DNA from 2 places in the Albidovulum salinarum genome. Region 2 is predicted to be linked to the other one. Evidence: riboswitches for the same ligand, from Rfam matches in the RefSeq annotation. Region 2 holds a riboswitch; the other holds the start of a gene.
What was found. Region 2 has a riboswitch for glycine ahead of OEZ60_RS13430 (D-amino acid dehydrogenase). Riboswitches for the same ligand answer to the same signal wherever they lie in the genome.

Region 1 (14,369 bases), on a different contig from region 2:
GGAACTGACCGGGGCCTTGGCCCCCGGCGAGTCGCGGCGCTACGTCCTCGGTGCGCAGAGCGGCCAGTTCCTCTCCGTCCGCGTCGCGACCGGCAGTCCGGATGTGTCGTACCAGATCTTCAATCCCGACAAGTCGTTTCTGCTCGACCAGATTGCTGCACGCCAGGAGTACCGCGGCCAGCTCTGGCAATCGGGTGATCATGTGGTGGAAGTGATCAACCGCGGCGGAGGGACCGCCGACTACAACGTGATTTTTAGTATCGAGTGACGCCGGGTTCGGGCCCTTTGTTCCGGCGGCACCACGTCAACGCTGAAGTCGATCACGGGCGAGGGCAGCCTCTGATCCGGGGGCGCTTCGGGCGCCCTTCACTCCCACCAGCGGTCGATCATGGCGATCTGCTCGTCGGTCCAGCCGAAATGGTGCGCGAGTTCGTGCACCATCACATGCGCGACGAGCTGGCCGAGCGTGACGTCGCCGCGCTCGGCCCATTCGTCGATGATCGGCCGGCGAAAGAGCCAGATCGTGTCGGGGCGGTCGACGATATCCATCACCGACTTTTCGGTGAGCGGGATTCCCATGTAGAGTCCCGTGAGCTGGAACGGATCCTCGATGTCCATGTCCTCGAGGATGTCCTCGGGCGGGAAGTCCTCGACCCGGAGCACGATGGCGCGCGCGGGCGCGGCGAAGGCGGGCGGCAGGTCCGCGACCGTCGCCCGCGCCATCTGCTCGATCGTGTCGAGATCGGGCGCGGCGCGCCCCAGCCAGTCATTCATGCGTATCTCCTTGGCCCCCATCATATGGACAAAATGCGCGCCCTGTGAAAGAGGGGGCGCGACAGGAGACATCCCATGACCGTGACCCGTTTCGCCCCGTCGCCGACCGGCTACATCCATGTCGGCAACCTGCGCACCGCGCTGATGAACTATCTGATCGCCCGCAAGACCGGCGGCACCTTCATCCTGCGCCTCGACGACACCGACCAGGAACGCTCGAAACAGGAATATGCCGACGGGATCAAAGAGGATCTCGAATGGCTCGGCCTGCACTGGGACCGGGTGGAAAAGCAGTCCGAACGGCTCGGCCGCTACGGCGAGGTGGCGGGGGATCTGCGAAAGACGGGCGATCTCTACGAGGTGTTCGAGACGCCGACCGAACTCGACCTCAAGCGCAAGAAGCTTCTGAACATGGGCAAGCCGCCGGTCTACGACCGCGCGGGGCTGGCGCTGTCGGCGGCCGAGAAGGACAAGCTCCGAGCCGAGCGCGAGGGCTACTGGCGCTTCAAGCTCGACCAGCAGCGGACGGAATGGGCCGACGGGATCCTCGGGGACGTGTCGATCGACACGGCCTCGGTCTCTGACCCGGTGCTGATCCGGGCGGACGGTCAGGTGCTTTACACCTTCGCCTCGTCGGTCGACGACATCGACATGGGGATCACCCATATCGTGCGCGGCGCCGACCATGTGACCAATACCGCGACGCAGATCCAGATCATGCGCGCGATCGGCGGCACGCCGCCGGCCTTCGCGCATCACTCGCTCCTGACCGGCCCGCAGGGCGAGGGCCTGTCGAAGCGGCTCGGCACGCTGTCCTTGCGCGACCTCAGGGCGCAGGGCGTGGCGAAGGAGGCATTGTTGAGCCTGATGGCGCGGCTCGGTTCGTCGCAGCCGGTGGAGCTGAAGCTGTCGCTCGACGAGATCGCCGAAGGGTTCGATCTGAGCCAGTTCGGCGCGGCGCCGACCAAGTTCGATGCCGAGGACCTGTGGCCGCTGACGCGCCAGCGCAACCAGGCGTTGCCCTTCGAGGAGGTGAAGGAGCGGATCGCGGGGATTGGCGTGCCGGCGGATGTGGCCGAGCGGTTCTGGCGCGTCGCCTCGCAGAACATCACCACGCTCGACGATCTGGGCGCCTGGTGGGTGCTGTGCCGCGACGGGGCCGAGCCGATGATCGCTGCCGAGGATGCGGCGTTCGTGGCCGAGGCGATGGCGCTTCTGCCGGAGCCGCCCTTCACCGAGGCGAGCTGGGGGGAATGGACGGCGGCCGTGAAGGAAAAGACCGGGCGCAAGGGCAAGGGGCTGTTCATGCCGCTGCGGCTCGCCCTGACCGGCCAGCCGCACGGGCCGGAGATGGCGGAGCTCATGCCGCTTTTGCAGAAGGTGCGCGCGAAGGGCTGAGCTTCGTTTGCGGCTTGGGGGCGACCCCCGACCCCCATCCCCTCCCCACGAGGGGGAGGGGTGGCGCCCGAAGCCGGTGGGGGCTGTCCGATCGCGTTGGTTGCTTCCCGGTCGCCGGTGCAGGGCGTTCAGGGGCGCGCGGCGCGCTCGACGAGCTTCAGGCAAAGCTGCGTCGCCACCGCCATGTCCTGGACGCTGATCCACTCCAGCGGCCCGTGGATTTCCTGCATGCCGGTGAAGAGGTTGGGGCAGGGCACGCCCAACTCGGTCAGCCGCGACCCGTCGGTGCCGCCGCGGATCGGGATGGAAACCGGCTCGATCCCGAGATCGCGGCAGGCGGCGCGGGCGAGGTCCACCGGGGTCATGTCCTTTTCCAGCCAGTAGCGCATGTTTCGGTATTGCGCGCGGATCTCGCAGGTGATCTCGGCCCTCGGCTCGGTTGCCTGAACCGTCGCGCAGACCTGCCGCAAGAGCTCGCCCTTCGCCGCGAGCCCGTCCAGTTCGAAGTCCCGCAGGATGATCTTCAGCACAACCTTCGCCGCCGAGCCCTTCATCTCGTAGACGTGGAGGAAGCCCGCGCGCTCCTCCGTCGTCTCGGGCGTCATCGTCACATGCGGCAGGGTCTGGACGATCTTCGATCCGAGATGGAGCGCGTTGACGAGTTTGCCCTTCGCCGTGCCGGGATGGATCGAGACTCCCGTGACGGTCACGGTCGCCATGTCGGCGGAGAAGCTCTCGTATTCGATCTCGCCCACTGCCGCGCCATCGAACGTATAGGCGAAGTCGGCGGCAAGGTCCGCGGGCAGGCGTGCGTCGACGCCTCCGCCGATTTCCTCGTCCGGCGTGAAGGCGATGCGGATCGGCCCGTGCGGGATGGAGGGATTGGCGAGGAGATGCCGCGCCGCGCTCATGATCACGGCGACACCGGCCTTGTCGTCGGCGCCGAGCAGGGTCGTGCCGCTCGCCGTGATGATGTCATGGCCGGACTTTTCGCCGAGATAGGGCGAGATGTCTGGCGAGAGCGTGAGCCCCGGCGCGTCGGCAAAGCTGATCGCGCCGCCATTGTAGTTGCGGTGGACGACCGGCTTCACCCCGGCCGCGTGGAACTGCGGCGCGGTATCGACATGGGCGAGCAGGCCGATCACCGGCGCGCCCTCGGCGGTGGCCGGGATCGTGGCGAGCACCGCGCCATAATCGGTGAGCCGCACCTCCGAGGCGCCGATCCCGGTCAGTTCGGCGAGGAGCAGGCGCTGGAGGTCGAGCTGGATCGCGGTGCTGGGCTTGGTGCCCGTATTCTCGTCACTCTGTGTGTCGATGGCGGCGTAGCGCACAAGGCGCTCTTCGAGTTCACGGTCGAAGTCGGTTCTCATCACACATTCTCCGGGATCACGCCTTGCGGCGGGTCAGGCCAAGGACGTCGACATGGTCGTCGGTGAGCCGGCGCTCGGCGGCGCTGGTCTTCTGGTGACGTGTGTAATGCGGCGCGGCGCGGTCGTCGAGGATCGCGGTCCAGCTCGTGGTCGTGGCAAAGAAGCGGGCGACGCCCGCCTCGCCGAACTCGCGCAGGAAGCCCTGCACCACCGTATCGAGATAGCTCAGGAGGATCGGGTGGTCGTTCGCCGGCAATCCGTGCGCCGCGTCGACGGCGTAGATTTCTACCCGGTCGGCCCAGCCCGGCGTCGTGGTCAGGTGGTCATGCAGAAGGGGGTGGCGCAGGTAGGCAGCCTCGCGCTGGTCGAGAAGCGCCCAGTCGTCGCGCGGCACGGCGGCAACGAGGCCGTCGATCTCGGTCGCGGCCGGCTCGGCGGAGAGGTAGGGCCAGGGGCGGAGCCGCGTGTGCCGCCAGACCCGGCGCCAGCCCGCGAGCCGCGCCGGTTCGCCGGGCGCATAGTCATGCGTCGCCCGGTTCACGAGCGAGCCATAGCCGAAAAAAGCGGGGTGTCTGTCGCCGGTCACAGGTCGCCTATGGAACAGAAATGTCGGTCGGGCAAGCATATTGCGGCGGCTCGCGGGTGCGCGCAACAATGTATCCCATTGTATACCCTATTGCCAGACGCCCCAAGATTCGGGTATTCAAACCGTGTCAGATCGGGAGAATCCGGTGGGGTCGGGGACCCCGGCCGGTGCCGAAGGAGCAACCGCCCCGGTAAACTCTCAGGCGCAAGGACCGTTCTGACAGTGGAACTCTGGAGAGACCCCGGGACGGGGCGCCGAAGGGATAACGATCTCAGGCGAAAGGACAGAGGGGGCATCGGAAGGGTGGGGTTGACCACCCGGGGCGATGCCGGACAGCATGAACCGGCGTGAAGAAGGGAGGACGGCATGACCGACCTGAAACGTACGGTTCTTTTCGACCTGCACGGCGAGCTTGGCGGCAAGATGGTGCCCTTCGCGGGCTACGAGATGCCGGTGCAGTACCCGATGGGGGTGATGAAGGAGCATCTCTTCACCCGCGCCCATGCCGGGCTCTTCGACGTGAGCCACATGGGCCAGATCCTGATGACCGCGAAATCGGGCCGGGTCGAGGATGCTGCGCTGGCGCTGGAGCGGCTGGTGCCGGTCGACATTCTCGGGCTGAAGGAAGGCCGCCAGCGCTACGCGCTCTTCACCAACGACAACGGCGGGATCCAGGACGACCTGATGGTCGCCAATCGCGGCGATCACCTCTTTCTCGTCGTCAATGCCGCCTGCAAGGACGCCGATTTCGCGCATCTGAAGGCGCATCTCGGCGCCGATTGCGATATCGGCATGGTCGAAGACCGGGCGCTCGTCGCGTTGCAGGGGCCGGAGGCCGAGACGGCGCTCGCCCGGCTGTTGCCGGATGTGGTCGAGATGGCGTTCATGGATGTTGCCATTCGCCACTGGGACAGCGCCGAACTCTGGATCTCGCGGTCGGGCTATACCGGCGAGGACGGGTTCGAGATCTCGGTGCCGAACAAATTCGCCGAAAGCTTCGTGCGCAGGCTTCTCGACATGGAGGAGGTCGCGCCGATCGGGCTCGGCGCGCGCGACTCGCTGCGTCTCGAGGCCGGCATGTGCCTTTACGGGCATGACATCGACGAGGGCACGAGCCCGGTCGAGGGCAACCTGACCTGGGCGATCCAGAAGGCGCGCCGCGCGGGCGGTGCCCGCGAGGGCGGGTTCCCCGGTGCAGGCCGTATCCTGAAGGAACTGGCCGGGGGGGCATCGCGCCGTCGCGTGGGGCTGCGTCCCGAAGGCCGGGCGCCGATGCGCGAGGGGACCGAGGTCTTCGCCGGTCCCGAGGGCGGGGACCCGATCGGCAAGATCACCTCGGGCGGTTTCGGCCCCTCGATCGAGGCGCCGATGGCGATGGCCTATCTGCCGGCCGATCTCTCCGAAGGCACGACGGTTTACGGCGAGGTCAGGGGCAAGCGCCTTCCTGCCGTGATCGCGCCGATGCCGTTCCAGCCCAACCGTTACAAACGTTAACCAGCAGGGGAAAAGACCCATGAAATATACCGAAGACCATGAATGGCTCCGCGTCGAGGGCGATCACGTCGTCGTCGGAATCACCGACCATGCCTCCGAACAGCTCGGCGATGTTGTCTTCGTCGAACTGCCCGAGCCGGGCACGAGCGTGTCGAAGGGCGATGAGATCGTGGTGATCGAGAGCGTCAAGGCCGCTTCCGATATCGCGGCGCCCTTAGACGGCGAGATCGTCGAGGTCAATTCCGACGTCGCCGACAATCCCGGCATGGTGAACGAGGACCCGACCGGCAAGGCCTGGTTCTTCAAGATGAAGGTGGCCGACCTCTCCGCGCTCGACGGTCTGATGGACGAGGCCGCTTACAAGGAAATGATCGGATAAGGACGCGGACAATGCCCTTCACCCCCACCGACTACCTGCCCTACGACTTCGCCAACCGCCGCCACATCGGCCCGTCTCCGGCAGAGATGGAGGAGATGTTCAAGGTGCTGGGGGTGAAGGACCTCGACGAGCTGATCGACCAGACCGTGCCGAAATCGCTCCGGCAGGAAAAGCCGCTCGACTTCGGCAAGGCCAAGTCGGAACGCGAGCTTCTGTGGTTCATGCGCCAGGTCGCGAAGAAGAACGCGGTCTTCACCTCGATGATCGGACAGGGCTTCTACGGCACCGTCTGCCCGCCGGCGATCCAGCGGAACATCCTCGAAAACCCCGCCTGGTACACGGCCTACACGCCCTACCAGCCGGAGATTTCGCAAGGTCGCCTCGAGGCGCTTCTGAACTTCCAGACGATGGTCTGCGACATGACCGGGCTCGAGATCGCCAATGCCTCGCTTCTTGACGAGGCGACTGCGGCGGCCGAGGCGATGACGATGGCGCAGCGCACGTCGAAATCGAAGGCAACGGCCTTCTTCATCGACGAGAACTGCCATCCGCAGAATATCGAGGTGATGAAGGTTCGGGCCGCGCCCATCGGCATCGAGATCATCGTCGGCGACCCCGAGACGGTCGAGGCCGACAAGGTCTTCGGCGCGATCTTCCAGTATCCCGGCACCTACGGTCACCTCACTGACTTCACGCCCCATATCGCGAAATTGCACGAGACGGGCGCGCTCGGCATCGTCATCGCCGACATCATGGCGCTGACGCTCCTGAAGGAGCCGGGCGCGATGGGCGCGGACATCGCCGTCGGTTCCACCCAGCGCTTCGGCATCCCGATGGGCTTCGGCGGGCCGTCGGCCGCCTACATGGCCTGCAAGGACGCGCACAAGCGCAACATGCCCGGCCGGATCGTTGGTGTCTCCATCGACGCGCAGGGCGGCAAGGCCTATCGCCTTTCGTTGCAGACCCGCGAGCAGCATATCCGGCGCGAGAAGGCCACGTCGAACGTCTGCACCGCGCAGGCGCTTCTCGCCAACATGGCCTCGTTCTACGCGGTCTATCACGGGCCCGAAGGCCTTAGGGCCATCGGCCAGCGTATTCACCGCAAGACGGTGCGCGTCGCGCGCGGGCTGGAGGCGGCGGGCTACAAGGTCGAGCCGAAGGAGTTCTTCGACACGATCACCGTCGACGTCGGCGCGATGCAGGGCGCGGTCCTGAAGGCGGCGCGTGACGAGCGCATCAACCTGCGCAAGATCGGCACCACGAAGGTCGGCATCTCGATCGACGAGACCACCCGGCGGCTGACGATCGAACGGCTTTGGCGCGCATTCGGGATCGACCAGAAGGACGACGACCTCAAGCACCATTTCCGGATCTCCGACTCGCTCGTCCGGACCTCGGATTACCTCACGCATCCGGTCTTCCATATGAACCGGGCCGAGACCGAGATGATGCGCTACATGCGCCGGCTGGCTGACCGCGATCTCGCGCTCGACCGGGCGATGATCCCGCTCGGGTCGTGCACGATGAAGCTCAATGCCGCGGCCGAGATGATGCCGATTACCTGGCCTGAGTTTTCGAACCTCCACCCCTTCGCGCCCTCCGACCAGACCGAGGGCTATGCCGAGCTGTTCCGTGACCTGTCGGAGAAACTCTGCGAGATCACCGGCTATGACGCGATGAGCTTGCAGCCGAATTCGGGGGCCCAAGGGGAATATGCGGGGCTCCTGACCATCGCCGCCTATCACAAGGCGCGTGGCGAAGGGCATCGAAACATCTGCATCATCCCGGTCTCGGCGCATGGCACCAACCCCGCTTCGGCGCAGATGGCGGGGATGAAGGTGGTCGTGGTGAAATCGGCCGAAAACGGCGATATCGACCTCGAGGATTTCCGCGCCAAGGCGGAAGCGGCGGGCGAAAACCTCGCGGCCTGCATGATCACCTATCCCTCGACCCACGGCGTCTTCGAGGAGACGGTGCGGGAAATTTGCAAGATCACCCATGACCACGGCGGGCAGGTTTATATCGACGGCGCCAACATGAACGCGATGGTGGGCCTCGTGCGACCGGGCGATCTCGGCGGCGATGTCAGCCACCTCAACCTGCACAAGACCTTCTGCATCCCGCACGGCGGCGGCGGACCGGGCATGGGGCCGATCGGCGTCAAGGCGCATCTCGCGCCCCACCTGCCGGGCCATCCGATGACCGGCGGCGAGGAAGGGCCGGTGTCGGCCGCACCTTGGGGCTCGGCCTCGATTCTGCCGATCTCCTGGGCCTATGTCCTGATGATGGGCGGCAAGGGGCTGACGCAGGCGACGAAGGTTGCGATCCTCAACGCCAACTACATCGCGAAACGACTGGAGGGCGCCTACGGCATCCTCTTCACCGGCCGCAACGGGCGCGTCGCGCATGAGTGTATCCTCGACACGCGGCCCTACGCCGAGAGCGCCCACGTGACCGTGGACGATATCGCCAAGCGGCTGATCGACAACGGCTTCCACGCGCCGACGATGAGCTGGCCGGTTGCGGGCACGCTGATGGTCGAGCCGACCGAGTCCGAAACTAAGGCCGAGCTCGACCGGTTCGTCACCGCGATGCTGTCGATCCGCGACGAGATCGCGGCGATCGAGAAGGGCGAGATCGACGCGGAGAACAACCCGCTGAAGCACGCGCCGCACACGGTGAACGCGCTGATCGGGGACTGGGACCGGCCCTACAGCCGCGAACAGGGTTGCTTCCCGCCGGGCGCCTTCCGGGTCGACAAGTACTGGCCGCCGGTGGGCCGGGTCGACAACGTCTATGGCGACCGCCACCTCGTATGCATCTGTCCGCCGGTCGAGAGCTACGCCGACGCGGCGGAGTGAAAATCGGGGCCCCGCGGGGCCCCGATGCCTTCGGCGAGGATGTTTGAAGCAAGATGAAGGGGCAGGCTTGAAACAGGGCCTGCCCCTTCTGATATATTCCGAGAGGCGAATGTGAGGTGGGCGATGGCGGAGACTGTCAAGCTGACGTGTGTGACCTGCGGGCAGGCCAACCGGGTTCCGGGGGCGCGGTTTGCCGAGGGGCCGAAATGCGGCTCGTGCGGCGATCCGCTGGTCACCGGCAAGGTGGCCGAGCTCGACGTGGCGGCGCATGACCGGATGGTGCGGGGCGACGAGTTGCCGCTTGTCGTCGACTACTGGGCGCCCTGGTGCGGCCCCTGCCGGATGATGGCGCCGGAATTCGCCAAGGCGGCCCAGGCGCTGAAGGGGCGGGCGCGATTCGCAAAGATCAACACGCAGGACTTTCCGGCGGTGTCGCAGCGGCTCGGCATCCGCGGGATTCCGCTTCTGATCCTCTGGCATCGCGGCCGCGAGGTGGCGCGGCTCCCCGGTGCGCGGCCCGCCGCCGAGATCGAGGCCTTCGTCCGCTCGCAGGCCGGGGTGGCGGTCTGAAAAATCTCGCCAGGGGGCTTGCGGTCGCTTGACAATGGTCCGGCGCTGCGCCAAATACGCCGCCGGTGCGGGGCAGTAGCTCAGTTGGGAGAGCGCGTCGTTCGCAATGACGAGGTCAGGGGTTCGATCCCCCTCTGCTCCACCAAACACCCCGAGGTTGAAGATGAACCGATGGCGCCCGAGCCGGGCGCCACGCTTCCCGGCATCATGCCGCGTTGAGAACCGCGTCACGGCTAAAAGCCTCAGGGGCGATGGGCAAATCCCGCCTGCTGTCCTTGCCCGTCCGAACGCTGTCTCACGAAAGCGACGTCCGCCATCCGCGAGCCTTCCGTCTGCGATTTCCGTCGGTTGCCGTCCGCCGACCGCTCCAAGCTGCGGGGTAACCGCATGAGCGCAGCACACGGTATCGGAGAATCGATCTTCCCAGCTCGCGGTATGCGAGGGGGCAGCTGCGGCCGCCGATATTGGAAACAACGAGCCCGACTGGGAGCGGACCGTCGCGTGATCCGTTCAAAAACATGAAAAAAAACGAAACGTGAATGGAATAGGCCGCCGGAGCGCCCCATTTAGGTGTAAAATGAACCACAGAGGACAGCAACCAACGGAAAAGAACGGACGAAACCCTATCTGAGCAAAACAGGAACACGAAAATGGAGATCTTTGATCGGTTCGCAGATGAGTATGGACGCACGAAGCTCGTAGAGATGACCTTGCAGGACTACCTGCTTGGATGTCGCGAAGACGAAGGGATGCGCGCCACGGCGGCGGAGAGAATGGTGGCGGCGATCGGCGAGCCGGAGTTTGTCGATACCAGCCAGGACCAGCGCCTCAGCCGGATTTTTCTCAATCGGACGATCAAGAGATACAAGCCCTTCCGCGACCTCTACGGCATCGAAGAGACGATCGAGCGCATCGTCGGATTCTTCCGCCACGCGAGTCAGGGGCTCGAGGAGCGCAAGCAGATCCTCTACCTGCTCGGGCCCGTTGGGGGTGGCAAGTCGACCCTCGCCGAAGTTCTCAAGAACCTGATGGAGCAGGAGCCGATCTACGTCCTGAAGGCGGGCGAGGAGATCAGCCCGATCTTCGAATCCCCACTTGGTCTCTTCGACCGGGCGCGGATGGGCGACCTGCTCGAAGGAAAGTACAACATTCCCAAGCGGCTCCTCAGCGGGCTTATCTCGCCCTGGGCGATCAAGCGGCTGGAAGAGTTCGACGGTGACATCTCGAGATTCTCGGTGGTCAAGGTTCGCCCCTCGAAGCTGCGCCAGATCGGCGTGGCCAAGACCGAGCCGGGCGACGAGAACAACCAGGACGTTTCGGCGCTGGTCGGCAAGCTCGACATCCGCAAGCTCGAGGATTTCGGCCAGAACGACCCCGACGCCTACAGCTATTCCGGCGCGCTGAACCGCACGACCCAGGGGCTGATGGAATTCGTCGAGATGTTCAAGGCGCCGATCAAGGTGCTGCATCCGCTACTGACCGCGACCCAGGAAGGTTCCTATGCGGGCACCGAGAACATCGGCGCCTTCCCCTACCAGGGCATCATCGTGGCCCATTCGAACGAATCCGAGTGGCGCCAGTTCAAGAACAACAAGAACAACGAGGCCTTCCTCGACCGGATCAGCGTCGTGAAGGTGCCCTATTGCCTGCGCGCCACCGAAGAGACCGACATCTACGAGAAGCTCCTGCGCGAGAGCAGCCTCGGCGGTGCGCCCTGTGCGCCCGAGACGCTGTCGATGCTCGGCCAGTTCAGCGTGCTGACGCGGCTGAAGGAGCACGAGAACTCGCCGATCTACTCGAAGATGCGAGTCTATGACGGCGAAACGCTGAAGGACACCGATCCGAAGGCCCGCTCGGCCCAGGAATACCGCGATGCGGCCGGGGTCGACGAGGGCATGAACGGGATCTCCACCCGGTTCGCCTTCAAGGTGCTGTCGGAGACCTTCAACCACGACACCGAAGAGGTGGCGGCCGACCCGGTCCACCTGCTCTATGTGCTGGAGCAGGCAGTCAAGCGCGAGCAGTTCCCCGACGATACCGAGGGGCGCTATCTCGGCTTCATGAAGGACGTTCTCGCGCCACGCTACGCGGAGTTCATCGGCAACGAGATCCAGAAAGCCTATCTGGAATCCTACGCCGATTACGGCCAGAACCTCTTTGACCGTTACATCGCCTATGCCGATGCCTGGATTGAGGACCAGGACTACAAGGATCCCGACACCGGCCAAATCTTCAACCGCGAGATCCTCGAGCAGGAACTCGCCAAGATCGAGAAACCGGCGGGCATCACCAATCCGCGCGACTTCCGCAACGAGGTGGTGAAGTTCGTGCTCCGGGTCCGGGCCGAGCATCACGGCCAGAACCCGGACTGGCGCAAGTACGAGAAGCTGCGCCGGGTGATCGAGAAGCGGATGTTCGGCCAGATCCAGGATCTCCTGCCGGTGATCAGCTTCGGCGCCAAGCGCGACAAGGAGACCGAGGCCAAGCACAACGAGTTCATCGACCGGATGACCGACCGCGGCTACACCCGCCGTCAGGTTCGTCGGCTGGTCGAGTGGTACATGCGGGTGAACAAGGCGGGATGAGAGAAAGGAGGGCTAAGCCATGCCCCATTTCGTCGACCGCCGCCTGAACCCGAAGGACAAGAGCCACAGCAACCGGCGACGGTTCATCGGGCGTGTGCGCGCCGCAGTCAAGAAGGCGGTGGACGAGAGCGTCCGCCGCCGCTCCATCGCCGATGTCGACCGCGAGGAGAAGGTCTCGGTTCCCGCCGAGGGCATCTCCGAGCCGAGCTTCCGGCCCGCAGAACAGGGCGGGCACCGCGAGCGGGTGCTGACCGGCAACCGCAACTTCCAGACCGGCGACCGGATAGAGAAGCCGACCGGCGGCGGCGCGGGCGGGCGCGGACGCGAGGGCTCCGACGACGGCGAGGGCGACGACGATTTCCTGTTCGTGCTGTCGCGCGACGAGTTCCTCGACATGTTCTTCGAGGATCTGGAGCTTCCCGACCTCGTCAAGCGCAGCCTCAAGGAGACCGCCGCGACGAGGCCGCATCGCATGGGCTACGCGGTGACCGGCGCGCCGGCCAACCTCTCGGTCGCGCGGACAATGCGCAACGCCTTCGGGCGGCGGCTCGCGCTCAGACGGCCGAAGACCCGCAAGACCCGCGAGATGATGGAGCGGATCGAGGCGCTCGAAGCGCTCGAGAAGCCGAGCCCGGTAGAGCGAAAGGAACTTCTGGAGCTTCGCGCCGAGCTCGACCGGGTCCTGCGCCTGCGGCGGATGATCCCCTATGTTGATCCGCTCGACGTGCGCTACAAGCATTTCGAGCGGCGGCCGGAGCCGGCCTCGGCGGCAGTGATGTTCTGCCTCATGGATGTCTCGGCGTCGATGGGGGAGCGCGAGAAGGATCTGGCCAAGCGGTTCTTCGTGCTCCTGCACCTGTTCCTGCGCCAGCGCTACGACAAGATCGAACTGGTCTTCATCCGCCATACCCAAGTCGCGAGCGAGGTCGACGAGGAGACCTTCTTCCATTCCCGCCAGACCGGCGGCACCGTGGTCTCGAGCGCGCTGAAAGAGATGCAGGCTGTTATCGAGGCGCGCTACCCGCCCGGAGAGTGGAACATCTACGCCGCGCAGGCCTCGGACGGCGAGAATTTCGGCGGCGATTCCGCCACCTGCGCCGACATCCTTGGCAACGAGCTGATGCGGCTCTGCCAGTACTTCGCCTATATCGAGATCCTCGAGGAAAACGAGTCCCAGCTCATGAACAGCGAGGCGAACGGCATGGAGCTGTGGCGCGCCTATCGCGGGGTGGCCGAGGAGTGGCCGAACTTCGCGATGAAGCGGATCGCGAGCCCGCCCGACATCTACCCGGTATTCCGCGAGCTCTTCTCCAAGAAGCCGGAGGGTGTCTGACATGGCCAGGACCGTTCGCGCCGCAACGCCCCTGTTCGAGGGGGCCGAGTGGGATTTCGACACGCTCCGCCGCAGCTATGACGCGATCGCCAAGGTCGCGGCGGAGGAGCTGGAGCTCAACACCTATCCCAACCAGGTCGAGATCATCTCCTCCGAACAGATGCTGGATGCCTATTCCTCGATCGGCATGCCGCTGATGTACCACCACTGGTCCTTCGGCAAACGCTTCATGCACGACGAGCAGCTCTACCGGAAGGGCGCGCAGGGGCTCGCCTACGAGATCGTCATCAACTCCAATCCCTGCATCAGCTACTGCATGGAAGACAACACGATGGCGCTGCAGGCGCTGGTGATCGCCCATGCGGCCTTCGGCCACAACCATTTCTTCAGGAACAACCACCTCTTCCGGCAATGGACCGATGCCGACGGTATCCTCGACTATCTCGACTATGCCCGCACCTATGTCACCCAGTGCGAGGAGCGTTACGGCGCGCGCGAGGTCGAGCATCTTCTTGACGCGGCCCATGCGCTGATGCCGGCGAGCGTCTTTCGCCACCGCCGGCTGCCCTCCGCCTCGCTGCGCGAGGAGGCGGCGCGGCGCCGCGAGCGCCAGGAGGAGGAGGAGCGGTCGGCCAATTACCTGTGGGACACGCTGGACCGGGCGGTCCGGCCGAGCGAGGCCGACGAGGAGGTGCGCGAGCGCAAGCGCCGGATGGGCCTGCCGGAAGAGAACCTCCTCTACTTCCTCGAACGCCACAGCCCGATCCTGAAGCCCTGGCAGCGCGAGGTGCTGCGCATCGTTCGCAACATCGCGCAGTATTTCTATCCCCAGCGCCAGACCAAGGTGATGAACGAGGGCTGCGCCTGCTTCGTGCACTACTACATCACCAACGCGCTGCACGATGCGGGGCAGCTGACCGACGGCGCGATGCTCGAGATCCTGCACAACCACACCAACGTGGTGACCCAGCCGGGTTACGGCACGCCGGGTCATGCGACCTTCAACCCCTATGCGATCG
Region 2 (14,369 bases):
ACGATTTCGAACGTGGCGTCGGTCTCGCCGCCGAATTGCTCGATGGCAAGATTGAAGCCTGCCTCAATGTCATTGCCGAGCGAGGCATAGACACCCGAGAACGGGAGCAACAGGCCGACCTTGATTTCCTCGGCTGCGACAGGCGCAGCGAAGCCGGTGGCGAACCCGAGGGCCGCCAGGATAGCGCGTTTCATTTTGGATCTCCTCCAGTTGGTTAGATGACCCCTCCTCAGGGCCTATCCCAGGTCTCCTCCACCCACCGGCACGGTGACGCCGGTGATGTAAGAGGCCTCGTCCGACGCCAGGAACAGGATCGGACCTGCCTGCTCGTCGAGCGTTCCGTAACGTTTCATGAACGAGGACTGGATCGTCTGGTCGACGATGGTCTTGTACCAGTCCTCGCGCTGCTCCTCCGCAGCGTTGGGGTTACGTGGCACCACGCGGGGCGGTGCCTCGGTGCCGCCCGGCGCCGTGGCGACGACACGGATGCCGCGTTCGGCCACTTCCCAGGCAAGGCTTGCAGTAATCGCATTCACGCCACCCTTCGCTGCCGCATAAGGCACCCGGTTGAGACCGCGCGTCGCGATGGATGACACGTTGACGATCACGCCGGATCCCTGCGGCAGCATCCGTTCGATTGCTGCGCGGCAGCAGTAGAGCGTCGGGAAGAGCGACCGGCGCACCTCAGCGTCGATCTGCCCTGGCTCGTAATGCTCGAAAGGCTTGGCCCAGATCGTGCCGCCGACATTGTTGATCAGAATGTCGATTCGGCCCCATAGGTCCATCGATTTCGCAACCGCCGTCTCGCAACCCTCCCAGGTTTCGAGATCGACCGAGATGGCCTCGGCTTCGCCGCCCTCTGCGCGGACAGCCGCGACCACCTCATCGCGGGCAGGTGACCGGTCCACGACCAAGACGCGCGCGCCTTCGGCGGCGGCACGTTCTGCCACTCGCCGGCCGATGCCCTGTGCGGCGCCGGTCACGACCATGACCTTATCGTCGAAACGGCGGGTCATGCGGCTACCGCCTCCGCCTCGGTCGGGTTGAACTTCTCGAAGTGGAAATGCGTCGGCTCCACCCCGAGCTTGCCGAAGTGCGCGCGCACCGCCTCGACCATCGGCGGCGGGCCGCAGAGGTAGACGTCGCAATCGCCGCCGTTCAGTTCTTCCGCCGTGACGTGATCGGTGACAAAGCCCTTGCGCTCATGCATCTCCTCTTCCGAGGCGAGAATTGTGATCACGCTGACACTGCCAATCTTCTCGGCCAGCGCCTGCACCCGATCCAGTTCCACTAGGTCGGCGGCCCGGGTCACGGCGTAATAGAGCGTTATATGTTGGTCGCACCCCTGCTCGGCCAGCTGTTCCAGCATCGAAAGGAAGGGCGCCAGTCCGGTGCCTCCCGCAAGCCAAAGCTGCGGGCGTTCGAGGGGCCGCAGGTAGAACGCGCCCATGGGCCCGGTCAGCGTCACGGCGTCCCCGGGCTTGGCCTGCTCGGCCAGATAGGTGCTCATCACGCCGCCCGGCAGGTTGCGGATCAAGAAGGTGCCCTCTCTGGCGCCCGGCGCCGACGAGAAAGAGTAGGAGCGGTGTTTGTCGGTGCCCGGAACACTGATGTTGACGTATTGGCCAGGCAGGAACCCGATCGGCTTTGCCAGCTTGATCCGCAGACCGAAGGAGGTCTCGGACAGCCGATCCACGCCCAGCACCTCGCCTTCGATGGCTTCGGGCGCGGTTTTGCAAACGGCGGACGAAGCCGGTACGCGGATCACGCAATCGCTTTCCGGCGTCATCTGGCACGTGAGGACATAACCTTCTTCGGCCTCGTCCTCGGTCATCGCCTCGTCCATGTAGAACTCGAGATCGTATGCGCCCTTTTCGGCGAAACACTTGCAGGTGCCGCAGACGCCATCGCGACAATCCATCGGGATGTTGATCTTCTGGCGGAAGGCGGCATCCGTCACCTTCTCGTCGTCATCGCACTGGATGACGCGGGTGACGCCATCCTCGAAGTTCAGGGCGATATTGTAGGTCGTCATGGCATGATCCTCCCTTGGCCGCGCACCCATGTCTGGATGCACGGAGGTTCCTTCGGCTCCCGTTTTGCGGGATCAGATGTGGTAGACGTCGATCACATGGTGGATGTGGTCATTCTTCAGAACCACCTTCTTGTCGGTGATCAGCGGCTTCGGTCCACTGATGTCGATCGTGTAGAACGACGTGCCCCAGTGCTGGTCGGTGTTGCCGTAGCGATAGCTCAGCGTGTGCCAGTTGAAACGCAGCTTGATCTTTGACCCTTCGCGCGTCACCACCTCGATATTGGCGATGTGATGGTTCGTCCGCGGTTCGGGCAACGACGTCGCCGAGGAGCGGTCGGTCTTGATCCGGAAGACGCGGTCCTCGATGCCCTGTTTGTTAGGGTAGTACATCAGGGACATCTCGTTGAGCGGGTCTTCGGTCAGCTTGTCCTCGTCGTCCCAGGTCGGCATCCAGAACGGGCAGTCCTTGTGATAGAAGGTCAGCCAGGTATCCCATTCACGATCATCCAGCGCCCGGGCCTCGGCATAGAGGAATGCCTGGATTTCGTCGAAGGTCATCGTGTTCCCGGTTTCGTTGCGTTCAAGCGTTGCGGTGCTCATGTCTCTTCCTCCTCACTCTGCCGCGGTGCGCGCTTGGGGCGCGGTTGCACGCTCCGTCGCGATGGCCTGGCCCATGCGCTTGGACCAATTGGTGTGCTGGATGACGAAGAGGCCTTCGTCTTCGGTACGGGCACCAGACAGGATCGGGTCGATGCCCAAGGCCTTGGCGTCCTCGTCGGGCCCTTCGATCCACTGAGTCGCGCCTCGGGTCAGGTCATTCCACTTAGCGTGGGCCGCACCGGCATAACCGCGCTGCGTCGCCCGGAATTCCTCGGTGTCGTCCGGCGTCGCCATGCCCGAGGCATTGAAGAAATCCTCGTACTGGCGGATCCGGCGCGTGCGGGCTTCCTGGCTTTCGCCCTTGGGCGCGATGCAGTAGATCGTCACCTCGGTCTTGTCGACGCTGACGGGCCGGAACACCCGGATCTGCGAGCTGAACTGATCCATCAGGAAGACATTCGGATAGAGGCAGAGATTGCGGAGAACGCCGACCATCCACTCGGCTTTGGTCTTGCCGTGCTTCTCGGTCCATTCCGCCAGACGCGGGTAGTTCGGACGGTTCGTCGGGTCAGCCCATTCGGTCCACAGCAGGATGTGGCCGTTTTCATAGGCATGGAACCCGCCGCGCTGCTTGGCCCATTTCGAGGCATCGGTTGCCTTGATGTTGTCTTCCTTGCCGTCTTCGGTGCGGTGCGCGGTAGTCGCGACGTAATTCCAATGCACGGCCGAGACGTGGTAGCCGTCGGCGCCGTTCTCGGCCTGCAGTTTCCAGTTGCCGTCATAGGTGTAGGTGGATGAACCGCGCAGCACTTCCAGCCCCTCATCGGCCTGGTCGACGATCATGTCGATCATCTTGCGCGCCTCGCCGAGGTAGTCCTCGAGCGGCTGCACATCGGCGTTCAGCGAGCCGAACAGGAAACCGCGATAGTTTTCGAAGCGCGCCACCTTGGTCAGGTCGTGGCTGCCGTCCTTGTTGAACTGCTCGGGGTAGCCTGCGCCTTTGGGATCCTTGACCTTCAGGAGCTTGCCGGTGTTCGAGAAGGTCCAGCCGTGGAACGGGCAGGTGAAGGTCTTCTGGTTGCGCTTCTTGAAACGGCAGAGCATCGCACCGCGGTGCGAACAGGCGTTGACCAGCGCGTGCAGATCGCCGTCCTTGTCGCGGGTGATGACCACGGGCGTACGGCCCATGTGAAGCGTGAAGTAGTCGCCCGGCTCCGGGATCTGGCTTTCATGCGCCATGTAGATCCAGTTGCCTTCGAAGATGTGCTTCATCTCCAGTTCGAAAAGCTCTTCATCGGTGAAGATGTCACGACGACAGCGGAAGACACCGTTTTCCGGGTCATCCTGGATTGAGCCCTCGAGACGGGCTTCGAATTCGTCGAGATTGGATTGGGTGAACATCAGTCGTCCTCCTCCTGACTGCCGCGACACTTCTCGTTGCGCCTTGGCTGGTTCGATACGTGCCGCCGGTTATTCGCCGACGACGGCTTTCACGGTTCGACCGCCATCCCGGCGGAAGAACGCGATCTTGTCGGGGTCGAGCGTCGCGCCAATGCCATTGCCCTTTGGAGTCTCGACGCAGAAATCGCGATAGACGATCGGCTCCGCGAGGATCTCGTCGGTCAGCAGGAGCGGACCGAAGAACTCGGTCCCCCAATGCAGCCTTTCGACCGTCGCGAAGAGCTGCAACGCCGCAGCGGTGCCCAGCCCGGTTTCAAGCATCGTGCCGCCATAGAGGCCCAGGCCTGCGGCTTCACCGATCGCGATCACTTCGGAGGCACGCTTCAATCCGCCTGACTGCGCGACCTTCACCGCGAAGACATCGGCAGCCCGCCCCGCCACGACGGCCAGCGCATCTTCGGGACCGTTCAGCGCCTCGTCGGCCATGACTGCGATCTCGTAGCCTCTGGCCAGTTCGGCCATAGCTTTGCGGTAGCGAGCCTGGACGGGTTGTTCGACCAGCTCGCAGCCGGCATCCTGAAGCCCTTTCAGACCCCAGCGGGCGTCTTGCAAGGACCATGCCGTGTTGACATCGACCCGCACGCTGGCGGCATCGCCGACCGCTTTCTTGATCCGGGCCACATGGGCCACGTCTTCCCGAACCGACCGCTTGCCGATCTTCAGCTTGAAGATGTTGTGGCGACGGGTCTCGATCATCTCCTCCGCTTCGGCGATATCCGTGTCGGAATTGCCCGAGGCCAGCGTCCAGGCGACGGGAAGCTTTTCATGCACGGCACCGCCAAAGAGCTGCGAGACGGGCACACCAAGGCGCTTTCCGAGGCCGTCCCAAAGCGCGATTTCCACCGCCGCCTTGGCGATGCGGTTTCCCTTCACCAGCCTGCCAATCAGCTGGATGGCGCCATTCACATCATTGCCGTCACGCCCCAGAAGCGCCGGAGAGATGTAGGTGGCGATGGCGGATTGGATGCTCTCGGGGCTTTCCGCGCCGTAGCTCAGGCCGCCGATGGTCGTGCCTTCGCCGATCCCTTCGGAACCATCCGCGAACCGGATCTTCACCAGGACAGCCGTCTGCGTCCGCATCGTGGCCATGGAAAGCACATGGCCGCGGATAGTCGGGACATCGAGGATCATGGTCTCGATCTGGTCGATCTTGGTCACGGAGTTCACCACATCTGCAGGTTTCATTGGGTGGCAGATTGCCCATCCCGGCTGGATTCTGTCGATGATTGGAGGGGTCTTGGTTGATACCCTGGTAAGATGCGATCGGCGATCAACGGGCGGGGCTGGCGCGAGAAACACGCCTTCAGGTGCCGCCAATGGCGACGTCTGACACGCAATACCAGGATGTGTGCTTGGTGGTAACGCTCGCGGGCTGCGCTTCAGAAATCGACCTCGACCGCCACGCCCTTCTTGACCGCGAGATCGACGGCGGCCGAGGCCACGGCGAGGTCCTGCAGCCCGACGCCGGTGCCGTCGAAGAGCGTGATCTCGTCCTCGCTCGTCCGGCCCGGATGGTCGCCGTTGATGACCCGGCCGATCTCGACGATGTCGGCCTCGGCGATCAGCCCCTCGGCGATCGCGTGCTGCGCCTCGCCGATGGTGACGGATTGCGCCACCTCGTCGGTGAAGACCCTTGCGCGGGCGAGGAGCGCGGGCTCGACCTCCTGCTTGCCCTTGGTGTCGGTGCCCATGCAGGCGAGATGCGTGCCGGGCGCCACATGCGCCGCCATCAGCGAGGCGGCGGGCGAGGAGGTGACGGTGACGATCACCTCGGCCTCGGTCATCCGCTCCAGCGGCACCGCCTCGAAGGGAAGGCCGAGCTCGGCCGCGACCGCGCCGAGCTTCGGCAGCATCTCGGGATGGTAGTTCCAGGCGATGACCCGCTCGAAGTCCCGCACGCGCGCCGCGGCGCGCAGCTGGAACTGCGCCTGATGCCCGGCCCCGACCATGCCCAGGACCTTCGCATCCTTCCGCGCCAGCCGGTCGACCGAGATCGCCGCCGCCGCCGCCGTGCGGAGCGCGGTCAGGAGATTGCCCCCCACCACCGCCGTCGGCCGCCCGCTCTCGGGATCGAAGAGGAACACGGTCGACTGGTGGTTCGGCATGCCGCGCCCGGCATTGCCGGGGAAGTAGCCGCCCGACTTCACCCCCATCACCGCGCCCTTGCGGTCGAGCCCGGACTTGAACCCGTATTGCCGCCCCTCGCCGAGCGCCTCGCGGATCACCGGGAAGTTCACGGCCTCTCCGCGCGCCATCGCGGCGAAGACCTCCTCGACGGCGGCGAAGGCGGCCTCGGGCGAGACCAGCGCGGCGATTTCGGATTCGGGAACGATGAGCATGGACGGAACCTCGGGTATGCGGGTGTCGGTACGATCTGTGTACGCGTGCTGCACGTTCGCTGCACGCGTTCCGGACGCCGGTGTCAGTAGGCCTTGCCGCGGGCCGAGACCGGCCAGACCGTCTCGACCTTGCCGCCCCTGACGCCGACATACCAGTCATGGACATTCGCGGTCGGGTCGCAGTGGCCCGGCACGAGCCGGAGCTTGTCGCCCACCTTGAGCACACCCTTCGGGTCCTCGATGACGCCATGCTCGTCCGAGCACTTGATGTATTTCACATCGCTCCGACCGTGGATCACCGGCAGGCCGCTGTCGACCGACTGCGCCTTGAGACCCGCATCGCAGATCGCCTTGTCGGGCTTGGTGTGGCTCATCACCTGGGTCAGGATGAAGAAGGCGTTCTCCCACTCGCCCGCGTCGATCCGCTTGCCCTCCTTGTCGAGGATGCGGCCGTAATCGGCATCCATGAAGGCGTAGGAGCCACACTGTAGCTCGTTGTAAACCCCTGAATTGCTTTCGAAATAGTAAGACCCGGTGCCGCCGCCCGAGACCAGTTCCGGCGCGAGCCCCACGGCCTTCAGCCCCTCGACCGCGTCCTTGACCATGGCGATGGCCACGTCGAGCTTGGCCTTGCGGTCCTCGTACCTGTCCATGTGCTGCATCGCGCCCTGGTAGGCCTGGATGCCGGTGAACCTGAGGTTCGGGGCCGCGTCCACGGCCTTGGCGATGGCGACGACGTCCTCGGTTCTGGTCACCCCGCAGCGCCCGGCGCCGCAGTCGATCTCGACGAAGACCTCAAGCTCGGTGCCATGCTTCACCGCGGCCTGCGACAGCTCCGCCACATTGGCGATGTCGTCGACGCAGACGATGATGCGGGAGCCGAGTTTCGGCAGTTGCGCCAGCCGGTCGATCTTCGCCGGATCGCGCACCTGGTTGGAGACGAGCACATCCCTGATGCCGCCCCGGACGAACACTTCCGCCTCGCTAACCTTCTGACAACACACGCCAATCGCGCCGCCGAGCTTCTCCTGCAGCTTCGCCACGTCGACCGACTTGTGCATCTTCCCGTGGACCCGGTGGCGCATCCCGTGCGCCTTGGCATAGTCGCCCATCTTCCGGATGTTGCGCTCCAGCGCGTCGAGGTCGAGCACCAGGCAGGGGGTCTGGATGTCCTTTTCGTCCATGCCGGGCTTGGCCGGGATGTCGTAGCCGACCTCGAGCCGGTCGATATTCACGGGTGCGTTCATCTTAACCTCCTCAGCCCTTCATCCAGGGCAGTCTGTCCAGATCGACATTGCCGCCGGTGATGATCACGCCGACGCGCTTGCCTTTGAATACATTCGGGTTTTTCAGGATCGTGGCGAGCGGGACCGCCGAGGACGGCTCCATCACCACGCGCAGGTGCTTCCAGGTGAGCTTCATCGCGTCGACGATCTCGGGGTCGGACGCGGTGAGGATGTCGCTGACATGGGTCTTCACGAAGTGCCAGGTCAGGTCCTTCAGCGGCACGAGGAGCCCGTCGGCGACGGTCTTCGGCGCGTCGTCCGCGATGATGTGGCCGGCCTTGAAGCTGCGGTAGGCGTCGTCGGCCTGTTCCGGCTCGGCGGCGATGACTTTCGTTTCCGGCGCCAGCGTCGACAGCGTCAGGCAGGTGCCCGAGATCATGCCGCCGCCGCCGATCGGCGCGACCACCATGTCGAGACCGTCGGTCTGCTCGATCATCTCCTTCGCGCAGGTCCCCTGCCCCGCGATCACGCGCGGGTCGTTGTAGGGATGCACGAAATCGCCCCCCGTCTCGGCCTGCACCTTCGCGAAGGTCGCCTCGCGCGACGAGGTCGAGGGCTCGCATTCGGTGATCTTGCCGCCGTAGCGCCGCACCGTGTCCTTCTTGGCCTGCGGCGCGGAATGCGGCATGACCACGTTGCAGGGGATGCCGCGCAGCATCGCCGCGTAGCTGAGGCACGAGGCATGGTTGCCGGAAGAGTGCGTGGCGACGCCCTTCTTCGCCCGTTCGTCATCCAGCCCGAACACCGCGTTGGTGGCACCGCGCACCTTGAAGGCGCCCGGCTCCTGGAAGTTCTCGCACTTGAAGAACAGCTCTGCGCCCGTCAACTCGTTGAGGTAGTCCGAGGTGCGGATCTGCGTGCGGCGGATATAGGGCTTGATCCGCTCATGCGCCGCCAGCATGTCCTCGTATGTCGGAATATACATCAAACCGCCCCCTGCGCAGCGAGCGGCATCGCCGCGTAGCTAGCTGTTGCTACCCCCTTGTTGACCGTCTTGGAGGTTGCGACCCGCTCCGCCACCATTTCAGCGGTGACGGCAGACAGCGTCCAGCCGAGATGTCCGTGCCCGGTATTGTAGAACACGCGGTCACGCACCCCCTGCCCGACCTTGGGCATCATGTTCGGCATCATCGGGCGCAGGCCAGCCCAGGGAATCGCGTGCTCGGTGCTGACACCCGGAAAGAAGCGCTCGCACCACTTCACCAGCGGACGGATCCGGTCGTCGCGGATATCGAGGTTGTAGCCATTGAACTCTGCCGTGCCCGCGATTCGGAACCGGTCCTTTCCCAGACGGCTGGTGACGACCTTGGCTTCGTCGTCCAGAAGGCTGATCCATGGTGCAGCGCTCTGGCTGTCCTCGTCGTCCAGACGCACGGTGATCGAATAGCCCTTGACCGGATAAACATTCACACGGTCGCCCAGTTGCGCCGCGAGTGAGCGGCTTTCGACGCCGGCACAGAGAACGATAGCGTTGAAGATCTCGGTCTGGCTTTCATTGTTGCGGCTCCAGGTCAGACGAACTTCGTTTCCGTCGACCCTGATCGACTCGACATTGGTGCCGAACTGCAAAACGGCGCCCTGCTTCTCGATCGACTTGGCGAGACCCGTCGTGTAGCGGTGTATGTCGCCGGTGAAGTCGCTTTCGGTGTAGTAGCCGCCATAGAAATCGCCGCTAATCGCGGGCTCGATCTGGCGCACCTCTTCGGGTGCCACGGCGCGGCGGTCGAGTCCGCCCTCGGCCAGCAGCTTGCTGACCTCGGTGGCGTGATCGAATTCCGACTTCTTGGTGTAGATGTGCAGGATGCCGCGGTTTTCACAGTCGAAACCGAACCCGTGGCGCTCAGCCTTCTCCTTCAAGAGCCCGCGCGCCGCGATCGCCATCCGGGTCGTCTCGACGGTGTTGGCGCGGTATTGCGGGATCGATGCGACGAATTCTGCCATCCAGCTGTACTTGTGCCAGCTGGGCTTGGGATTCACCAGAAGCGGTGCGCCCCGGGTCATCATCCACTTCATACCCTTCAAGACCGTGGACCAGCGATTCCACGTCTCTGCGTTCGAGGCCGAGAGCTGTCCGCCATTGGCGAAGGAGGTCTGCATCGCCGCATAACGGTTGCGGTCAAACAAGGTGACGTCGTATCCCCGGTCAATCAGGCTCGACGCGGTCGTAACGCCGGTGATCCCGGCGCCGATAACGGCAATTCTGGTCATGGTGTCCTCCCGCGACCCAAGGTTTCGTCCTGCCGGATGGCAGGTCCAATCCCCTCTGTCGCGAGGCGCGAATTGCGGTTCGCAGCGCGCTCCAGATCGCCGCGCCGATCACAGTCCTTTTGCCTGAGAGGTTCCGGGGGGTTGCTCCTTCGGCGCCGACGATATCGGCCTCTCCTGTGACAGCTTGGTAGGCTCCTTGCCTTGTAGATTCAATTTAGTATCATGTCAATACTATTTCACTCAATAACTATACTGGCTGATTTTCGGATAGGGCAGAACGGTATTCCTCCGACGTCACCCAGCTACCCAAGCGGTCTAGGATCTCGTTGAGCGCGCGGAGTTCCTGAGCAGAGAGTGGGTCTGTCAGGATGACCTCGAGGCGGTCTGAAACCCGCTTGGCGACCTGACGAACTTCCTTCCCACCGTCGGTCGTCGAAAGAAGGAAGACGCGCGCATCCTCGCTTGAGTTTTCCCGCACAATCAAACCAGCGCCGAGAAGATTCTGAATGATTCTCGAAGTCAAACTTCTTTCAAAACCAGTAACTTTCGCGATTTCCGCGAACGTTGTCCCGGGCGTATCGTCGATCAGTCGCAAGACCCGAAGATCCCTGATCCGACAGCCTGTCTCCTTCAGGAAGATCTCGTCATTGGCGGTGATGGCCTCTTGGGCGACAATGTTGAGCCTGTATGTGAGGCGCTCGTTCCTGAAGGTCTTGTTGGTTTGCGTCACGTGTTCACCTTTCTCTGAGCCCAATATCGAAAAGGTATCATCTATTACCCTGATCTCCGCAAGAAATAATCTTACTAAGAAACTATCTTGATTGGCAAGTATTTGTGTGCAATATTCTCATACTGAGATCAACTGGAGGGTTCGTAGATGTTTGCCGAGTGGTATGAAAGCCAGCGCAGCACCTCCGAAGACTGGCTGAAGGATTTGCACCGGCATCCTGAAACCGGCTTTGAAGAGGTCCGCACCGCCGCCTTCGTGGCTGACCGCCTGACGGAATTCGGTTTCGAGGTCGAAACGGGAATCGGTGGGACCGGAGTCGTGGGAACGCTGCATGGCATCGGCACCGATAAAGCGAATCCCGGCCGTTGCATCGCGTTCCGCGCCGAACTGGATGCCCTACCGATGACAGAAAAGGCCGATGTACCCTATGCGTCCGAAGACCCGCAGCGCTTCCATGGCTGCGGACACGATGGCCATACCGTTACGGCGCTCACTGCAGCCGCTTATCTGGCGCGGCATCGTGATTTCGAAGGAACGGTGCGATTTGTCTTCCAGCCAGCGGAGGAACTGCTGACTGGCGCGCGCGCAATGATTGCAGATGGCCTGCTTAAACAGTTTCCCTGCGACGAGATCTACGCGCTCCACAACCTTCCGGGTCTTCCGGCCGGTCATGTGGGCGTACCGGCGAGCGCGGCGCTGTCCTCGGCCGACAACATCGACATAACGATTCGTGCCAACGGCGCACATGGTTCGATGCCACACACCGGCGAAGATGCCATCGCCGCCGCTGCACATTTCATCACCACCGTGCAGCAGGCCGCGACACGTGTCGTCGATGCGCGGGACGCAGGCGTGATTTCGTTCGGCCTGCTCCGGGGCGGAACGGCTCGGAACATTCTGCCCGAGTCCACAAGGATAGAGGGCACCATGCGCACCACTGCCCCCGAAGTGCGGGACCGTTTGGCCAAAATGCTGCAGGACGCCGCGCGCGCCACTGAGTTGGTCTTCGGTGTCTTGGTCGAAATGAATATCGCCAAAATTGCACCGGTCACGCTCAACGACCCCACGTGTGTTGCGGCAGCAATTGCTTCGGCCAATCGCGTTGTCGGCGCCGAGAAGGTTATGGAAAACGCACGCAGCCTCATGGCCTCCGAAGATTTTGCGGAGCTCTCGGGCCGGGTGCCCGGTGCATACCTCTTCGTGGGACAGGACGGTTACGCACCGCACCACCCCAAGTACGCCTTCGATCCGGAGATCATTCCGATCGGGGCCGCCATCTTTGCCGACCTGGCCAAGCATCGCACGAGCAAGTCACTCAATTCTCATCCACTTACCTGATCAAGGCTAGTATCATCCCAGGGAGGATCCAGATGATCACGTTCACCACCAAAATGCTTCGGGGCGCCATTACAGCCACGGCCCTGATGACCGCCACGGCACCGCTCGCCAGTGCCGAGGTTCTGACCATGTCGTCCTGGGTGCCGCCCACCCATTTCATACACACCGACTTCCTGGTTCCGCTCACCGAGAAGATTGCCGAAGTCACCGAGGGACGTGTCACGGTGACGATCCTTCCGGCGCCACTGGCCAGTCCGCCGCAGCACTGGGAATTGGCGCGCACCGGCGTGGCCGACATCACATGGGGCAACTTCACCTACGAGCCCGAGCGCTTTGTTTCGTTGTGGTTCGCCGAATTCCCGAACGCCGGCACCAATGCCGAGGCGCAGAGCCGCGCCCTGTGGCAGACCTACCAGACATTCCTCGCCGACAACGCCGCCTTCGACGGCGTCAAGATGCTGGCGGTCGGCATGTTTGGTGGCGGCCAACTGCATCACGGTTCCAAGTCTGTGACCTCGCCCGACGACGTGAAGAACCAGAAGTTCCGCATGGGCGGCCCCATCCAGGAAAAACTGCTGAGCGCCCTCGGCGCCGTTCCGGTGGCCGCCCCCGCGACCAAGGCGTATGAGATGCTGGAGAGCGGCGTCATCGACGGCTCACTGCACACCATGGAGTCGGTGGTGAACTTCCGTCTTGAAGACGTGCTGAAGTACCACACCGTCTTCCCGAAGGGCTTCTATGACGCCACCTTCTTCGTGGTCATGAACGGTGCCAAGTGGGATGGGCTGAGCGACCAGGACAAGGCGGCCATCGAAGGCATCATCGGCGAGGAGCTGTCGGCTGCCTGGGGCAGGAACTTCGACCTTCAGAGCCCAGCAGCGATCGAAAAGCTCGCCGCAGAGGGCCACGAGATTGTCGAGGCTTCGCCCGAACTGGTCGCAGCCGTCGATACGATCTACGACACGATGGTTGCCGACTGGATTGGCGCCGCAAAGGGTGCGGGCGTCGAAGACCCGCAGGCCATGCTCGACTTTTACAACGAGACCTACACGGCGCTCGCCGGCGAATGATCGGTAACAGATTGTCGTGCGAGGGGCGATGATCAGCCCCTCACATTTTCAGGGAGGAGAAACGTTCATGTTGTCAATGGCATGGAAAATCCGCCGAGGGGTCGAAACGGTAATGGCTCTGTTTCTCCTCGCAATGGTCGCGTTGACCTTCGCGGACGTTATCGGGCGACGCCTGTTCGGCACCCCGATCTATGGATCAAACGACATAACCGAGCATCTGATGGCCCTTGTGGTATTCGCAGGCCTGCCGCTCGTTACCGCCGCTAGCGCTCATCTGACCATCGATATCCTCGACAAACTGGTGAATCAGCCGTGGATGGCGTGGTGGCGCGTGCTGACATCCATCCTGGTGACACTCGTCCTGGCGATGATCTCATGGTTGTTCATCAAACACGGCTTGAATGCATCCGGCATTTCCGAAGTCAGCCAGGCCCTGCGGGTTCCCCGCGCACCGCTTTATTTCTTCATGGCTCTCAGCTGCGCCCTGTCTGCGCTCGCCGCCCTCGTCATCGCGGCAACCGGGCCAATGATCGATCCTGAAGACACCCACGAGGAGGACGCGCTATGATCGTCGGTTCTATCGCAATGGCCGTCGCCATTCTGCTGGCCTTTCTGCGTGTCCCGCTGGCCTTCGCGCTTCTTGCGGTTTCAGTCACGGGCATCGGGTTCGCGATCAACTGGAACATCGCGTTTCAGCTCGTGCCGCTGACGATCTCTGACGCGGTGCTGTCCTACGACCTAGCGGTCGTGCCGATGTTCATCCTGATGGGCAACGTGATTTCCAAGACCGGCATCGCTCAGGACTTGTTCCGCGCCGCCTATGCCTTCGTCGGCAATGTCCGGGGTGGGCTGGCTCTCTCCACAATGGTGGCGTGCTCGGGTTTCTCCGCAGTGTGCGGATCCAGCTACGCGACCGCCGCCACGATGGCAAAGGTCGCCTATCCCAGCATGAAGCAGTACAAGTACTCCGATGAGCTCGCCGCCGGCACCATTGCCGCCGGGGGTACGCTGGGCATCCTGATCCCGCCATCGATCATCATGGTGGTCTATGGAATCCTAACACAGACAAACATCGGCGATCTGTTCATCGCCGGCGTGGTCCCCGGCGTGTTCGGCCTCGCCCTGTACATGCTGGCCATCCGTTTCATAGCTGCGCGCGATCCCAGCCACGCGCCACAGGGAGAAAAGACTCCGTGGCCCGAAAAGCTGAAAGCGCTGTCGGGCGTCTGGCCTTTCCTTCTGCTCTTCAGCCTGATCATCGGCGGACTCTACGCGAAGCTCTTCACCCCGACCGAGGCGGCC

Region 1: it holds a riboswitch for glycine, as region 2 does, so the genes downstream of both, gcvT (glycine cleavage system aminomethyltransferase GcvT) here and OEZ60_RS13430 (D-amino acid dehydrogenase) in region 2, are expected to answer to the same signal.

What each region holds. Positions count from the first base shown of each region.
Region 1 covers NZ_JAOVQO010000016.1:27,777-42,145, forward strand. Annotated here, with positions in the region: gene OEZ60_RS16255 (SH3 domain-containing protein) at 1-268, shown strand, start outside; gene OEZ60_RS16260 (metallopeptidase family protein) at 367-774, opposite strand; gene gltX (glutamate--tRNA ligase) at 850-2,172, shown strand; gene pepT (peptidase T) at 2,301-3,542, opposite strand; gene OEZ60_RS16275 (gamma-glutamylcyclotransferase family protein) at 3,559-4,128, opposite strand; glycine riboswitch at 4,252-4,352, shown strand; gene gcvT (glycine cleavage system aminomethyltransferase GcvT) at 4,495-5,622, shown strand; gene gcvH (glycine cleavage system protein GcvH) at 5,642-6,001, shown strand; gene gcvP (aminomethyl-transferring glycine dehydrogenase) at 6,013-8,862, shown strand; gene trxC (thioredoxin TrxC) at 8,986-9,432, shown strand; tRNA gene OEZ60_RS16300 (tRNA-Ala) at 9,502-9,577, shown strand; gene OEZ60_RS16305 (PrkA family serine protein kinase) at 10,083-12,017, shown strand; gene OEZ60_RS16310 (YeaH/YhbH family protein) at 12,037-13,350, shown strand; gene OEZ60_RS16315 (SpoVR family protein) at 13,352-14,369, shown strand, end outside.
Region 2 covers NZ_JAOVQO010000012.1:30,733-45,101, forward strand. Annotated here, with positions in the region: gene OEZ60_RS13385 (ABC transporter substrate-binding protein) at 1-194, opposite strand, end outside; gene benD (benzoate diol dehydrogenase BenD) at 237-1,016, opposite strand; gene benC (benzoate 1,2-dioxygenase electron transfer component BenC) at 1,013-2,035, opposite strand; gene benB (benzoate 1,2-dioxygenase small subunit) at 2,108-2,635, opposite strand; gene benA (benzoate 1,2-dioxygenase large subunit) at 2,648-4,036, opposite strand; gene OEZ60_RS13410 (muconate/chloromuconate family cycloisomerase) at 4,106-5,413, opposite strand; gene bhcD (iminosuccinate reductase BhcD) at 5,476-6,435, opposite strand; gene bhcC (3-hydroxy-D-aspartate aldolase BhcC) at 6,519-7,682, opposite strand; gene bhcB (beta-hydroxyaspartate dehydratase BhcB) at 7,693-8,646, opposite strand; gene OEZ60_RS13430 (D-amino acid dehydrogenase) at 8,646-9,929, opposite strand; glycine riboswitch at 10,031-10,116, opposite strand; gene OEZ60_RS13435 (MarR family winged helix-turn-helix transcriptional regulator) at 10,177-10,659, opposite strand; gene OEZ60_RS13440 (amidohydrolase) at 10,807-11,997, shown strand; gene OEZ60_RS13445 (TRAP transporter substrate-binding protein) at 12,030-13,067, shown strand; gene OEZ60_RS13450 (TRAP transporter small permease) at 13,096-13,635, shown strand; gene OEZ60_RS13455 (TRAP transporter large permease) at 13,632-14,369, shown strand, end outside.